One region of the Bacillus sp. L381 genome, then DNA from elsewhere that is predicted to be linked to it. Evidence: riboswitches for the same ligand, from Rfam matches in the RefSeq annotation. Region 1 holds a riboswitch; the other holds the start of a gene.
The links. A riboswitch is a leader RNA that binds a small molecule or an ion and turns the genes downstream of it on or off. The one in region 1 is predicted to bind thiamine pyrophosphate.
Positions count from the first base shown of each region.

Region 1 (8,025 bases):
TTTCCAGACCTCTTCATCTACCTCGTTCCTTTGTAACTCCGTACAGAGTGTCCTACAACCCCAAGAGGCAAGCCTCTTGGTTTGGGCTGATCCCGTTTCGCTCGCCGCTACTCAGGGAATCGCATTTGCTTTCTCTTCCTCCGGGTACTTAGATGTTTCAGTTCCCCGGGTCTGCCTTCTCATATCCTATGTATTCAGATATGGATACCACTCCATTACGAGTGGTGGGTTTCCCCATTCGGAAATCTCCGGATCAAAGCTTGCTTACAGCTCCCCGAAGCATATCGGTGTTCGTCCCGTCCTTCATCGGCTCCTAGTGCCAAGGCATCCACCGTGCGCCCTTTCTAACTTAACCGTTAAAAAGAATCACTACGTGATATCTTGCATTACAATTGAATGTGAATTACTTCTGTTATCTAGTTTTCAAAGAACAACATCTCGAAGAATCGAATGATCCTTCAAAACTAAACAAGACAGGGAACGTTCTGTTTATAAGACCCAAGGTCTTATATTCCGTTAAAATCCTTAGAAAGGAGGTGATCCAGCCGCACCTTCCGATACGGCTACCTTGTTACGACTTCACCCCAATCATCTGTCCCACCTTCGGCGGCTGGCTCCAAAAAGGTTACCTCACCGACTTCGGGTGTTACAAACTCTCGTGGTGTGACGGGCGGTGTGTACAAGGCCCGGGAACGTATTCACCGCGGCATGCTGATCCGCGATTACTAGCGATTCCAGCTTCACGCAGTCGAGTTGCAGACTGCGATCCGAACTGAGAACAGATTTGTGGGATTGGCTTAACCTCGCGGTCTCGCTGCCCTTTGTTCTGCCCATTGTAGCACGTGTGTAGCCCAGGTCATAAGGGGCATGATGATTTGACGTCATCCCCACCTTCCTCCGGTTTGTCACCGGCAGTCACCTTAGAGTGCCCAACTGAATGCTGGCAACTAAGATCAAGGGTTGCGCTCGTTGCGGGACTTAACCCAACATCTCACGACACGAGCTGACGACAACCATGCACCACCTGTCACTCTGCCCCCGAAGGGGACGTCCTATCTCTAGGATTGTCAGAGGATGTCAAGACCTGGTAAGGTTCTTCGCGTTGCTTCGAATTAAACCACATGCTCCACCGCTTGTGCGGGCCCCCGTCAATTCCTTTGAGTTTCAGTCTTGCGACCGTACTCCCCAGGCGGAGTGCTTAATGCGTTAGCTGCAGCACTAAGGGGCGGAAACCCCCTAACACTTAGCACTCATCGTTTACGGCGTGGACTACCAGGGTATCTAATCCTGTTCGCTCCCCACGCTTTCGCTCCTCAGCGTCAGTTACAGACCAGAGAGTCGCCTTCGCCACTGGTGTTCCTCCACATCTCTACGCATTTCACCGCTACACGTGGAATTCCACTCTCCTCTTCTGCACTCAAGTTCCCCAGTTTCCAATGACCCTCCCCGGTTGAGCCGGGGGCTTTCACATCAGACTTAAGAAACCGCCTGCGAGCCCTTTACGCCCAATAATTCCGGACAACGCTTGCCACCTACGTATTACCGCGGCTGCTGGCACGTAGTTAGCCGTGGCTTTCTGGTTAGGTACCGTCAAGGTGCCGCCCTATTTGAACGGCACTTGTTCTTCCCTAACAACAGAGCTTTACGATCCGAAAACCTTCATCACTCACGCGGCGTTGCTCCGTCAGACTTTCGTCCATTGCGGAAGATTCCCTACTGCTGCCTCCCGTAGGAGTCTGGGCCGTGTCTCAGTCCCAGTGTGGCCGATCACCCTCTCAGGTCGGCTACGCATCGTCGCCTTGGTGAGCCGTTACCTCACCAACTAGCTAATGCGCCGCGGGTCCATCTGTAAGTGGTAGCCGAAGCCACCTTTTATGTCTGAACCATGCGGTTCAAACAAGCATCCGGTATTAGCCCCGGTTTCCCGGAGTTATCCCAGTCTTACAGGCAGGTTACCCACGTGTTACTCACCCGTCCGCCGCTAACATCAGGGAGCAAGCTCCCATCTGTCCGCTCGACTTGCATGTATTAGGCACGCCGCCAGCGTTCGTCCTGAGCCAGGATCAAACTCTCCGATAGATAGTTTGACTGACTACGCACATCACTGTGCGATTTATTTAAAACTTTGAATTAACAGGTACGTTTTGTCTTGTTTAGTTTTCAAAGATCATTACCGCTTGTTGAAGCAGCTTTATTATCTTACCACTCAGCTTCTTATATGTCAACAACTTTTTTCTAGTTGTTTTCGAAGCTTTTTGTTGTTGTCTGCTGTTCATCAGCGACGTTTAATAATATAACACCCTTTTGAAAATATGACAATAGTTTTTTTAAAAAAAGTCACCATTTATTTTCTTTCATACTTATTTCCGCTTCTCTTCTATAGAAAGATAAGCTCCTTGTGGTTTGGCATATTTTCTTGTATAGTAAGATTGAACTAAATACTTGATGACCACAAGGGGAGCATTAAAGCTGAGAGTGAACGTTTTGTTCTGACCCTTTGAACCTGTTAGTTAACGCTGGCGTAGGGATGTGGCAAAGCCAAATGAATTGCAGTTTTGTAAGCAGCGCTCGGACCTTTTCCCATCCTTCCCCGCGCTGCTTTTTTGTTTATCCTTGAACGGTTGTCTGACCAGGGGGAAAACTATGAATCATTCAGCACAGCTTGTGCGCTTAATTGAAATAGCGATAATGACTGGAGCGGCCGTCATTCTGGACATTGTGTCAGGTATGTTTCTCCGGATGCCCCAAGGCGGTTCAGTCTCTATCATGATGATTCCGATTTTTTTGATTTCATTCCGCTGGGGGGTGAAAGCCGGACTTACGACAGGCCTTTTAACAGGGATTGTCCAAATCGCCATCGGCAATTTATTTTTACAGCACCCGGTGCAGCTATTTCTCGATTATATCGCGGCGTTTGCGGTTCTCGGTTTCAGCGGCTTGTTTGCTTCCGGTGTCCGCGAATCGGCATTAGCTAAAAAAAGAGGCGCCTTAACTGCGTATGTTATAGGCGGCGTTTTTATCGGCAGTGTGCTGCGATATGCGGCACATACGGTTTCCGGAGCTGTCTTTTTCGGAAGCTATGCTCCGAAAGGCACGCCGGTCTGGATTTATTCGCTCGTCTACAACGCGACTTATATGATTCCTTCTTTTATCCTTTCGGCCATTGTCCTTATATTATTATTCATGACGGCTCCTCGGCTTCTTGAATCCAAGCGGGCGAACTGAAACAGCAGGCGGGTGTACGCCTGCTGTTTTTTTATTCAGGACTGTGTTCTTCTTTTGAATCTCTCAGTTCTTTAGTAAGTTCATTTATGCTTTGTTTTATGTTTCCTTTGCCTGAAAAATTCTCAATAAGCTCTTTTACATCGATTCCGGAAGATGCTTTCAGGCTTTCCTGAAGACCGGCCATCAAATTGGTTGCGTAGCCTGTGACTTTATTTGCTCCGCCGTTTTCACCGCTTCCTCCCGTATCAACAACGGTAATTTTATCAATGTTGGAAAGAGGAGCTGAGACTTGCTTCGCATATTCAGGCAGCATGTTCACAATCATATCAAGGATTGCGGCCTGCCCGTATTTTTCGAATGCTTCGGCTATTTTTTCTTTAGCTTCCGCTTCCGCGAGACCTTTCAGGCGGATGACTTCCGCTTCGGTTTCCCCTCTCGCCTTTTCAGCCTCCGCTTTAGCAAGACCGTCAATTCTCACGCGTTCCGCTTCCGCCTTGGCCATCGCTTCGATACTGTATTGCTCGGCATCCGCTTCTGCGAGCTGCTTCGCTTTTGCGGCTGCGGCCGCTTGTTCTACCGAATAACGGTCAGCATCGGCCTTTTTCTTCACTTCAGAGTCATATTGGCGCTCACGGCGCAGAATTTCTTTTTCTTCCAACTCAATTTGCTTTTGCCGCTCAATAATTTTAATTTGCATTTCCTGTTCTGTCACCTGCTGGCGGGCTTTTGCAGTTTCGAGGTCATATGCCTGGTCGGCATTGGCTTTTGCTGTGTCCTGCTCTCTTCTGTATTCCGCCATTTTCAACTGATTGATTTTTTCCGCTTCAGCTATCTCCGTCGCCCGCTCCAGCTCTGATTTTTTTGCGTCTTTATCAGCCGCCGCGCGTTTGATTCTCGTCTCTTTATCCGCTTCTGCCGTGGCAATGTCCGCATCCCGCTTGACTTGGGCAATTCTCGGCTTACCTAATGATTCGAGATAGCCGTTTTTATCGCGGACATCTTTAATTGTAAAGGAAACGATGATCAGTCCCATTTTAGCAAGATCCTGAGACGCGACCCGCTGGACTTCCTGAGAAAACTTTTCCCTGTTTTTATAAATCTCTTCAACAGTCATAGAGCCGAGGATTGAACGCAGATGGCCTTCAAGCACTTCCCGCGCCTCCTGTTCACGGTCTTCTTTAGATTTCCCTAAAAATTGTTCAGCGGCTGTTGCGATTTCACCGATGGAGCCGCCGATTTTTATAATGGCGGTGCCGTCTGCCATTACCGGCACTCCTTGTTCTGTATAAACCTCTGGTGTAGAGACATCCAGTTTGCTTGACAGTAAGCTGAGAGGTTCCGCCTGCTGGAAAACCGGCAGCACGAACGTTCCTCCGCCCCGGACGATTTTCAGGCGATTTCCGCCTTCATCAATGTGGACATTCTTACTTCCCAAATAACTCCCGGTCACGATGAGGGCTACGTCCGGCCCCGCCGTCCGGTACTTCGTAATAAATACAGCAATAAGTGCGATGAGTAAAAAGAATACGATTCCGATGACGATGATAATCGGCATAGTCATATTAGTTCCTCCTTAGAAATCAGATTGGTTCATGTGGCGTCACAAAAAGCACTCCGTCTTTTACGTCAATGACTAATACGGCCGTTCCGTACTTGATCTGTTCTTGATCAAAGCTGACCGCAGATTTAGAAATGGCGCCTCCGATTCCTTCTATTATCACTTCTCCATAGCCGTCTTTCGGAACGGAAGTAATGACCCTGCCGACTCTGCCCTTTAAATCCGTCTCCCGGTAAACGAGTGATTCTTCCGCTGATGAAAGCGGCACAAGGACGAAGAAGTGAAGCAGGCTGACCAAAAGAATTGAAAGAGCAAATGAAAGTAATGCAATGACAGGAATTGAAAGCGGAGCGGCGATTTCGCCGATGTAACCTGAGGCTGAAAAGATTGTCAAAAACGACAATATCAACGTTGGATTTAAAAATGAAAATGGAATGGCTTCCGAGAGGCCGTGAAAAACATCTTGAAAAAACAGAATCAAAAGCGTGAGGCTCCCCGCAATAATCAGTGTGTAAAGATAGATCGTTTCAAGCGGCAGATGAAATATGTCCATATACTGCCCTCCTTTCGGCCGGGATGTCGGAGTGTTACTTTATATACGGGCGGAAAGGAGAATGGTTTCAATTTTCTAACAATTGAGGCTGATTACATGATTATCCAAGGCGGATATGGTATGTTTACTCCTGAGGAGGAGATAGGATGAGCATTTTTAATGAAGCCAGACAGCAGACCTGGGAAGAACTGAAAGGACTCTCTGATGAGGAATTCAACCAAAAGCCCGCAGCTGATGAGTGGAGCATCCGGGAAGTGCTTGACCATTTAAAGAAAATTGACGAAACAGCACAGACTCTTTTATCAAAGCATGCAAAAGACGCACCGTTAAAAGAAATTGAAGAAAAACCGATGGAGTTTATCGAGGACAGAACAAATAAACGGCCGGCTCCGTCACACCTCGAACCTGAACAAAAACGCATATCAGTCATTGAAGCAAAACAAGAATTAGATACGGCAAGACAGCAGCTGACCGCCGTTATTTCATCATTAAACGAGGAAGACTTTGAACGTGTGCTTCCGCATCCCGTTTTTCAAGAACTGACAATCCGCCAGTGGATTGATTTTATCGGTCATCACGAAATGCGTCACATCAATCAAATAGAAGAAATCAAACAAAAAATCGAGAAGGTCTGAGTCAGACCTTCTCGATTTTTTTCTTGACGCGTTTCGGTTCATAAGAATGAATGTCGACCGGATCACCCGTGCATATGTCCCCCGGCCGTTCAACAATACAGACAATCCCTCTTCTGCCTATCGCGCGCCTTACAAACGCCGCAGCGAGTTTTGGCTGATCCGGATAAAAGGATTGAATGACTTCTCCCGGCTGAATGCACGGGTCATTTTCCCCCTCGCACAACAGAGACGCACCGCTTGGAAATATGATTCTGCTTCCTTCTTTAAGCGACGTTAGTGCAGAAAAACCGCTGATTGCGATATTCGCGCCGAGCCATTCGGGAAAGATATGAGAAATCCCCATCGCCTCCGCAATGTCATCACATTCCTCCATGGACACGATTGAAATTTGTCTCCGGTTAAAAATTTCCGTTCCTCTTTTATACATCGGCTCACGCGCGCCGGCTTTTTTCGTCAGTCCGAAATGCAGGTCACCTGGAAACCCGCCGTATTCCGCCCGAAGCTTGTCCATCTTTTTGGTAACAAATTGTTCCGTATCCGCTATATATACGCCTTCCGTCTTTGCCGTTATGCGCTTCCACACAATCATCACCGCCTTTTTCTTGACATTATCCTTAAAAAACCCCGCTCTGTAAAGGAGCGGGGTTCATTTATTATACTGTTTTCGGTGTTAAGTCAAAGCAGCGTTTGTAAATCCAGTTGTATGCTTTCTCATTCAAATCTCTTGGATTTCCGAATGTTTGCGGATCTTTCATCGCTTCTTTTGATAAGCGCTCAATCATATCCGGAGATACGCCTTGTTCTTCTAAACTCGGCACCTCTAAATCTTTTACAAGGTCGTACATCCAATTAACGGACGCTTTGGCCGCTTCTTCGGTAGTCATTTTGCTTGTATCGATTCCGAATGCTTGGGCGATGCGGGCGAATTTATCCGGATATCCTTTCCAGTTGTATTCCATTACCGGCCCCATCATAGCTGCGACGCATTGCCCGTGAGCGACAGGGATGATGCCGCCGAGCGTCTGGCTCATCGCATGCGCCGCGCCTGCTGATTCACTGCCGTATGAAAGTCCGGCAAGCATCGCCGCCTGCGCCATGCCGTATCTCGCCTCCAAATCCTCTCCGTCCGCAAACGCGCGCTTAATATAATGCGCCGCATATTCAATGGCCATTAAAGCCACGGCATCAGTGATCGGCTGCGCGAATTTCATCGTATAGCACTCGATGGCATGCGCGAGGGCATCAATACCTGTCATGGCCGTCACATGCGGAGGCATAGATGTGTGAAGCTCAGGATCTATGACCGTTAAATGCGCGGCGATAAGCGGTCCGCCCGTATTGAATTTAAATTCTCTTTCCTCGTCTGTAATGACCGCCCATTGCGTAACCTCTGAACCTGTTCCTGCAGTCGTCGGGATCGTTGTCAGCGGAGGAATACGGTTTTCCAGCGGTTTTTTGCCTTCCGCGGCTTCATAATCAAGCACGCTTCCTTCGTGTGTCGCTTCTACTCCGATCGCTTTCGCCGTATCCATCGAGCTTCCGCCGCCGACAGCCACAAGACCGTTGCAGTTTTCTTTTTTATACAGTTCAGATCCTTCGTTCACAAGTCGTACAGGCGGATTCGGCTCCACTTTGTTAAACAGGACGACTTCAATGCCCGCTTCCTGCAAGGATTCAATGACCGGATTTGCCACTCCCGCGTTATAAATTCCGGGGTCTGTTACGAGCAGCGCTTTTGTGACGCCAAGCGCTCTGACTTCTCTTCCCGCGTGCTGAATTGCGCCGATTCCGTGTTTAATAACTGTCGGGATTTCAAATGTATGGAATTTATGCATGCTTTCTACTTTCATATTTAATGTCATATTGTATCTCCTCCTTATTATGCTTTAAACCAGTTAACCGCTGCAGGTTTTGTGTTGCGGTAAATATGTTTGACTTCCGTGTATTCTTCCAAGCCGATTTTGCCGAGTTCGCGGCCGAAGCCCGATTGTTTGTACCCGCCCCACGGCGCTTGCGCGAAATACGGGTGGAAATCATTGATCCATACCGTTCCC
Region 1 covers NZ_CP127224.1:2,823,011-2,831,035, forward strand. The annotation lists rRNA gene QRX25_RS14465 (23S ribosomal RNA) at 1-355, opposite strand, end outside; rRNA gene QRX25_RS14470 (16S ribosomal RNA) at 530-2,079, opposite strand; TPP riboswitch at 2,445-2,545, shown strand; gene thiT (energy-coupled thiamine transporter ThiT) at 2,644-3,225, shown strand; gene floT (flotillin lipid rafts scaffold protein FloT) at 3,257-4,786, opposite strand; gene QRX25_RS14485 (NfeD family membrane protein) at 4,806-5,336, opposite strand; gene QRX25_RS14490 (DinB family protein) at 5,483-5,971, shown strand; gene QRX25_RS14495 (MOSC domain-containing protein) at 5,973-6,554, opposite strand; gene gbsB (choline dehydrogenase) at 6,625-7,833, opposite strand; gene betB (betaine-aldehyde dehydrogenase) at 7,851-8,025, opposite strand, start outside.

Region 2 (8,025 bases), 1.9 Mb from region 1:
CACATTGCCGAGCCACGTCACATAACGCCGCCAAATCGGCTGATCCAGGCCGTAAAGCGCTTTTAGCTCCTTCGCTCTTTCCGGAGTCAAATTTACATTCGAATCAATATAATCGCCCGGCAGCATGGCGAATAAGAAAAAAATAATAAAGGACGTACCGAATAAGATCACAAGCATTTGTATGAATCGTTCTGCGGCATACCGTTTCACCAAAAGCCTCCCCCTTCCCGCTGAAAGGGCAAAATACCCAGGATGCACCGGGTATTTTGCCTAATTGTTTTTATTGAATTGAGACATTTGAGAGACTTGAACTGATTCCCGAATAATTGTCAGGATCAAGCCCTTTTACTTTTCCGCTGACCGCTCTTGCGCTTTGTCGGTAATGGATCAGGATGTAAGGCGGATTCTCCCCGAGCTCCCGATACAGCTGGTGATAAATCTCTTTTCTTTTGCTGATATCAAGCGTGCCGGCCCCTTCCTCTATCAGCCGGTCCGCTTTCGGATTAGAATATCCCGTCACATTATTGGGATGGCCGGATGCCAGCTTTTCCACCGTGTCATTCGGATCAAGAATCTGCGATGTGGAAACGGCGGCAAGATCATACTGTTTATCATTAATTTTCGCTACCTCTGTATTAAAATCCATCACTTCCGGTTTTAATGAGATTCCGATGTCCGCATAATTTTCTTTCGCGATCGGGATGAAATCATCATCCGCTTTAGAAGTGTAATAGCTGATTTCAAGCTTTTTTCCGTTTTTTTCACGCACGCCGTCTTTGCCCGTTTTCCAGCCTGCTTCATCGAGAAGCTTCTTGGCTTTTTCCGGGTTGAACGTGTACGGATTGACGCCTTTATCGTCATAAGCCCACGAAACCGGAGACACCGGCACATTTGCGACATCTCCGTAGCGTTTAAAGCGGACATCGACGATTTTTTGACGGTCAAGCCCGTAAATAAGCGCTTGGGACACTTTCTTGTCTTGTAAAGGCGGACGCTTATGATTAACGTACACAAGCCCGTAATCATTCACGACAGATACGCTGATATTCGCAAAACCGAGGCTTTTTAAATGCTCAACCGTATCATCATCAGGTGAAAAAGAAGCGTAATCAAGGTCACCCGTTTCAAACAGCTGAAGGGAAGTTGACGGATCGATAATTTTATAAATCAGCTTTTTTGTTTTCGGTTTTCCGGAATAATAGTGTTCATTAGCCTGATAGCGTATTTCCTGTCCCGGGAGGTATTCTGTAAATTGATAAGGTCCCGCTCCGAGCGGTTTGGCATAAAGCTCTTTTAAATAATCCAGTTTGCCGAATTGATAATTCTTTCCGTAGTAGGCTTCTGACAGCACCTGCCCTCCCAAAAGAAGCAGCGACTTCGCACTGACTTTCTCGGTCGTGATTTTAATGGTTCTGTCATCAAGGACATGAATGCCCTCTATCGTCTTTGCTTTTCCTTCTTTATAAGCCTTACCGCCTTTAATATAAGCCGTGGTGATATCTTCATAGCCCGCGTATGCGGGATCATGCAGCAGTGTTAAAGTGAATGCGACATCCTTTGCGGTCAGCGGCGAACCGTCGCTGAAAACGAGATTTTTTCTTAGACGGAACGTGTAGGTAAGCTGATCTTTGGAAATCTTCCAGCTTTCCGCAAGAGCCGGTGCGGGCTTTCCCTTTTTATCCAGTTTGACTAACGGTTCAAAAATAGGATCTGTCGCATTTCCGTCCCAGCCGTTTTCATAAAAGTATGGCAGAAATACCCCGCCCGGCGCGGATATCCCTGCAACAAAAGTGTCGGTTCTGGCTTTCGATTTTGCGGGAAGCGCCTCCGGATGAGAAGCTTTGAATTCTTTTGTTTTGACATGGGCGATACGTGTTTCTTCCTTTTTATCCGTTGCAGAAGATGCTTCTTCTCCTGCACCCCCTAACGCGCACCCTGATAACATGAAGGCTACAGACGACGCGAGTAAGATGCCCGTTGTTTTTATCTTCAATGTGTTCCTCTTCATTTTGATCGGACCCCCGCATGCTTTTCATCTATCTTTATATAAATCTGCTCCATCTGTTCTTGATTCCTCATAATCTCCCGTTTGTTTTTCTCTACAAGCAGTTCGAAATTCAATGTGTGTTTTCTGTACTTTTTTCGCTTTTTACTCTTTTTGCGCACTTGTGTCGCCTTTTGTAACGCCACTTTTCATCCCTCCGCTTTTCATTCAATGGCTTTTACGCAAAAAAGGCCCTTATCTGTTTACAAGATAAGGGCCTTCGGTGATCCGATCAGCCATCGTTTGGAAATATGTAATGATTATGTTAATTCATACAATCCCTACCTGTCAACTATAATTTCAAATAACGTATCCTCCCGGGGGTTTTCCTCATACACTCTCTTATTTTTCCGCATATGTTAGAAAAAATAGCAGAACACGAGTGAAAGAGAGTGAGAGTGTGGAAAAGACAACATTGACCGGGCGCATCGTCAGAAGGGATGACCCGGACTATAATGAAGCAAGAACCAATATCAACTTAAACCTGCAACGATATCCAGACATCATTGTGTTTTGCCAAAACAAACTTGATGCCGTCAATGCGCTGAAATGGGCGCGTGAGAATAACGTACCTTTCCGCATCAGAGGCGGAAGACACAGCTACGAGAATTTTTCCCTGTTAAATAACGGGCTTGTCATTGACCTCAGTGAAATGAAGAAAATAAGAGTGAATAAGGATAAGCGGCTGGTCTCGATTGAAGCGGGTGCCGAATTGGGAGATGTGTACCGGACACTCTGGCGGTACGGCTTGACCCTTCCTGCGGGAACCATCGCAAATGTGGGAATCACGGGGCTGACGCTTGGGGGAGGAATCGGATATTTAACAAGGTCTGCCGGCCTTACTTGCGATCGTCTCCTTCAGCTCGAGATGATCATAGCAGACGAAAAAGCGGGTGCCGAATTGATCACAGTCAACCGCGCAAAGCACTCTGATTTATTTTGGGCGTCTCAGGGCGGAGGCGGCGGCAACTTCGGCATTGTCACATCCATGATATTTAAAGCCGTGCCGATTTCGTACGTGACTGTTTTTTCTGTCACTTGGGACTGGGATGATTTCGACGAAGTATTTCATACGTGGCAGCAGTGGGCTCCATTTACAGATAACCGGCTTACTTCATCAATTCAGTTTTGGCCTAAGGAAGTCAACCGCATAGAAGCGCTCGGCCAATTTATCGGGACAAAAGATGAGCTGAAAGAACTGCTGGCTCCGTTAATGAAAGCGGGAAACCCGAGAAGCGGCATGGTCAAGACAGTTCCGTTTATTAGAGCGGCAGCCTTTTTTAACAGACGGGGAGGCAATGAGCCGCAAAAGATAAAGCGGTCAGGATCCTTTATTGAAAAACCTTTGTCAACACGCGCAATTTCCACTTTAAAGCGCTACTTGCAGCACGCTCCGAATAAAAACGCCAGTGTCTGGCAGCAATCTCTCGGCGGGGCAGCCGGACGAATCGCTTCGGATCAAACGGCATTCTATTATCGAAACGCAATCATTGCCCAGGAATATTTAACAAGCTGGACGTCTCCTGAAGAGGAAAGACAAAACGTCCGCTGGATCGAAGGGCTGAGAACATCTCTTTCAAGAGAAACGATGGGGGATTACGTGAATTGGCCTGATATAGACATCAGAAACTGGCTGCGGACATATTACGGAGAAAATGTTGACCGCCTCCGTCAAGTCAAAACGAAGTATGACCCGGAAAACGTATTCCGCTTTGAGCAGAGCATCCCGCCGCTTCGAAGGTTATCGTTTTTCTAAAAAAGATGAAGATGGACACACTCCATCCTCATCTTTTCTTTTTATTGATATAAACGGCTTCCTTTCTCTGCAAACTCTTTTGCTTTTTCCTTCAATCCTTCATTGACGGCCTCGTCTTCAGTCAGACCGTTTTCTTTCGCATAATCGCGAATATCCTGAGAAATTCTCATGCTGCAAAACTTCGGACCGCACATCGAACAGAAGTGAGCCGTTTTTGCGCCTTCAGCCGGCAGCGTTTCATCATGATATTCCATTGCTCTTTCAGGATCAAGCGACAAATGAAATTGATCGCGCCACCGGAATTCAAACCGCGCCTTAGACAGAGCGTCATCACGGATCTGAGCACCCGGATGCCCTTTGGCAAGGTCTGCGGCATGCGCCGCGATTTTGTACGTAATGACGCCTTCTCTTACATCATCACGATTCGGCAGGCCCAAATGCTCCTTCGGGGTGACATAACAAAGCATCGCCGTGCCGTACCAGCCGATCATCGCCGCGCCGATCGCCGAAGTTATATGGTCATAACCCGGAGCGATATCTGTCGTTAATGGCCCGAGCGTGTAAAAAGGCGCCTCTTTACAAATTTCCATCTGCTTGTCCATGTTTTCCTTAATTTTATGCATCGGCACATGGCCCGGTCCTTCAATCATCACTTGCACATCATGCTTCCATGCGATTTCCGTCAATTCTCCGAGAGTCTCCAATTCAGCAAATTGCGCTTCATCATTGGCATCTGCAATCGAACCAGGACGCAGCCCGTCACCAAGAGAAAAAGCAATATCATATGTCTTCATGATTTCGCAGATTTCTTCAAAATGCGTGTACAGAAAGCTTTCCTGATGATGAGCAAGGCACCATTGCGCCATAATTGCCCCGCCGCGGGAGACGATCCCCGTCGTGCGTTTGGCCGTTAACGGGACGTAACGAAGCAATACGCCGGCATGGATGGTGAAATAATCCACGCCCTGCTCCGCCTGCTCAATCAGTGTGTCACGATAAATTTCCCACGTTAAATCCTCGGCAGCGCCATTTACTTTTTCAAGCGCCTGATAAATCGGCACCGTCCCCACAGGCACGGGGGAATTGCGGATGATCCATTCACGTGTCGTATGAATGTCTTTTCCCGTCGATAAGTCCATCATCGTATCAGCGCCCCAGCGAATCGCCCACGTCATTTTTTCGACTTCTTCTTCGATAGAAGACGTAACAGCCGAGTTGCCGATATTTGCATTGATTTTCACATGAAAATTCCGGCCGATAATCATCGGCTCGCTTTCCGGATGGTTGACGTTAGAAGGAATAATCGCCCGGCCGCTCGCCACCTCTTCCCTCACAAATTCGGGAGAAACATGCTCGCGTATTGCGATAAACTCCATTTCCGGCGTAATGATGCCTTTTCTCGCATAATGCAATTGTGTTATGTTTTTCCCTGCCTTGGCCCGCCGCGGCTTCCGCTGTAAACCGGGGTATTCGGCAGTATGATCTTCTTTTTTATAGCCGTTGTCCTCAGGCTTTACAGTCCTTCCAGCATATTCCTCTGTATCGCCGCGCCCGGTAATCCACTCTGTGCGGACCGGCCTGAGACCTTCATGAATATGAATCTGTACATCCGGGTCTGTATACGGTCCGCTCGTATCATAAACACGGACCGGCGGATTCTCCTCTTCACCGAACGCCCCCGTTGTCGCACTCAGGCTGATTTCCCGCATCGGCACTCGTATGCCAGGCGAAGAACCCTTTACATAAACCTTTTTACTGCCTGAAAAACTCGACATAATGGAAATGTTCGCTTGCTGTACTGATTGATTTTGCATACAAATCTCTCCTTTATCATTTGAATAACAGAATCAAGCTCAGCACCAGCACAAAAAACCGGGTTCAATAGAGAACCCGGTTTTGCAGTCAGAAAGAAACTATTATTGTTTTCATCAACAATAATAAAACCTTTACTTCCCCACGCTGGTACGAACCAGATCAGGTCCAAAGGGTTAAGAAGCCGCCGCTTCTCTCTCAGCCCGCTTAAACGGGCACCCCCAGTAACTATGAATTTCGGTTTCATCGTAACATAAGTTGTATACAAAAAAAAGCATATTATTAAAATTCAGATAACGAAGCGGTCATAAGCTCTGTGTCCCTAACGCCTTCTTCGGTATCAAAAACCCGATACCCCTTTGCCGTTTCCCGGGAAGAGACAGCTTGGAACAGCTGACCGTCTTTATAATGCAGCGCAGCGCCGTCATCAGCGGCATAGCCTTCCCGGAGTTTCTTTTCTGAAATCAGACGGTGATACGCCGGTCTGCGCTCCTCTTCTCCGTCATAGTGCGGACAAAAGCTGCCCGGCAAAAACCCTAAAGCTCGCAGCTCTCTCAAATCTCCCGCTGAATCCGTCACACCTTCTTCAAACCAGCAAATCGCCCCGGCGCTGAGGCCCGCCAGGATGATGCCGCTTTCCCAAGCCTCACGAAGAATAAGGTCAAGCCCCCACTCTTTCCATAAGACAAGCATATTGCGGGTATTACCGCCGCCGACATATATAATATCTTTCTTCATGAGAAAAGATCTGAGGTCAGAACGAGGCGGTTTAAACAGCGACAAGTGATCAGGCTCACACTCCAGCTTATGAAAGGCCTGATAAAACCTGGCGATATAATTCTCCGAATCTCCGCTTGCCGTCGGCAAAAAACAAACTCTCGGCTCTGGTCTCACCGACTGCTCCAAAATATATTGATCCAGCACAAGATGATCCGGCTCCATGGAAAACCCCCCGCCGCCCAATGCAATAATCTGCTTCATCGCCATCACCTCTTTTTTCTCAAGTATAACTTAAAAAAGCGTTATCCCATTCCGGATGCCGCCTTCAAATTATTTCTTTGTTATCTGAAAAATGAAAAGACACCGTATAAAACAACGGAGATCCCTGCAGCGATAAGCGCCGGAACAAGCTTCGAACGGGCATACTTCACAACATCGATCCCCAAAACCGTACAGGTTGTCACCGTATTATCACTGAGAGGGGAAGCAAACGCTCCAAATGTTCCGCTGGCAAAAACGGCCCCAATCGCTAATAATAAGCTGGTATGCGACTGAACCGCCAGCGTCACGCCGAGCGGCATTAAAAGCCCCCAAGTCCCCCAAGATGATCCGATAAAATAGGATATAACCGCTCCAAGTATAAAAAGAGATGGCGCAATAAACATATGGGGGATCCATGACGTTAAATGAGAAGTAACATATTTCGAAAACCCCAGATCCTCAGATACTGCTGTTACGGCCCAAATCAGCGATAACATAATAATAACGTTTACCAATTCGTTTCCGCCCTTAATAAAATGCGTCACAAGCTCGCTTGCGTGAAAACGCTGAAACATAAAAAGAGCAAATGCTGCAATAACCGCTGCCAATAATGCGGTTAACATGACGCCAAGCATATCGCTTTTGATAAAAGCATTCAAAAACCCTTGTGCTTTTGAATGGCCGTCCCACCAGCTGAGAAACAGTGTTAACAGTAAAAACAGCCCGATTGGAATGATTAAATTCCACGGCCGAATCGGTGTTTCCTTAATATAAGCACGGTGCGCCGAATCTAACTCCTCCTGCTGGTCAGCATGTACATCCCCGCCCTTTTCGAACATCCCCGTGTGTCCTCCGTGAATATCCGGGATCGTCCCTGTTTCCATGTTAAATGAGCCGGAGCCTTTTGAAAGCAATACACCGCTGTTCTGCGGGATCGGTTCCGTATGTTTATTATGTTCCCGAGAAGGAATTTGTCCGTTCCTTTCTGTTTTTTCCAAGCTTTCATCTTCTTTTTGTTTCTTAAAAAAGCAGTAATAAATACCGACTAAAATAATCAAAATGGAGAAAAAATTGAAGGGAATACTTTTCACATAGACCGTGTAAGCCGGCTGATCTATCCCTGACGTTTTGAGGGCCTGTCCGATAATGGAAACCATGTAGCCGACAAATGCCGTTGCTACCGGAATCAAGGCAATGACCGGGTTTGCTGTAAACTCAATAGCATACGCAATTTTCTGTTTCGACAGGTCCAGACGCTTGCTTATAGCTTTCATAATCGGCGCAATTGTAACGATGCGAAAGTCCGGTTCGCTGAATGTGCCTAATGTCGACAGCCATGCAAGCAGCATCGCGCCTTTTTTGGTTTTAACCTTTTTACTGATCAAATGGACGAACCCTTTTATCCCGCCGGTTAACTTTATAATCCCCACAA
Region 2 covers NZ_CP127224.1:868,305-876,329, reverse strand. The annotation lists gene QRX25_RS04330 (ABC transporter permease) at 1-210, opposite strand, end outside; gene QRX25_RS04325 (ABC transporter substrate-binding protein) at 281-2,008, opposite strand; gene QRX25_RS04320 (FbpB family small basic protein) at 2,005-2,190, opposite strand; gene QRX25_RS04315 (FAD-binding oxidoreductase) at 2,445-3,800, shown strand; gene thiC (phosphomethylpyrimidine synthase ThiC) at 3,842-5,614, opposite strand; TPP riboswitch at 5,735-5,845, opposite strand; gene QRX25_RS04305 (Type 1 glutamine amidotransferase-like domain-containing protein) at 5,895-6,593, opposite strand; gene QRX25_RS04300 (Na+/H+ antiporter NhaC family protein) at 6,674-8,025, opposite strand, start outside.
Region 2: linked by a shared signal. The riboswitch ahead of thiC (phosphomethylpyrimidine synthase ThiC) and the one ahead of thiT (energy-coupled thiamine transporter ThiT) in region 1 are both predicted to bind thiamine pyrophosphate.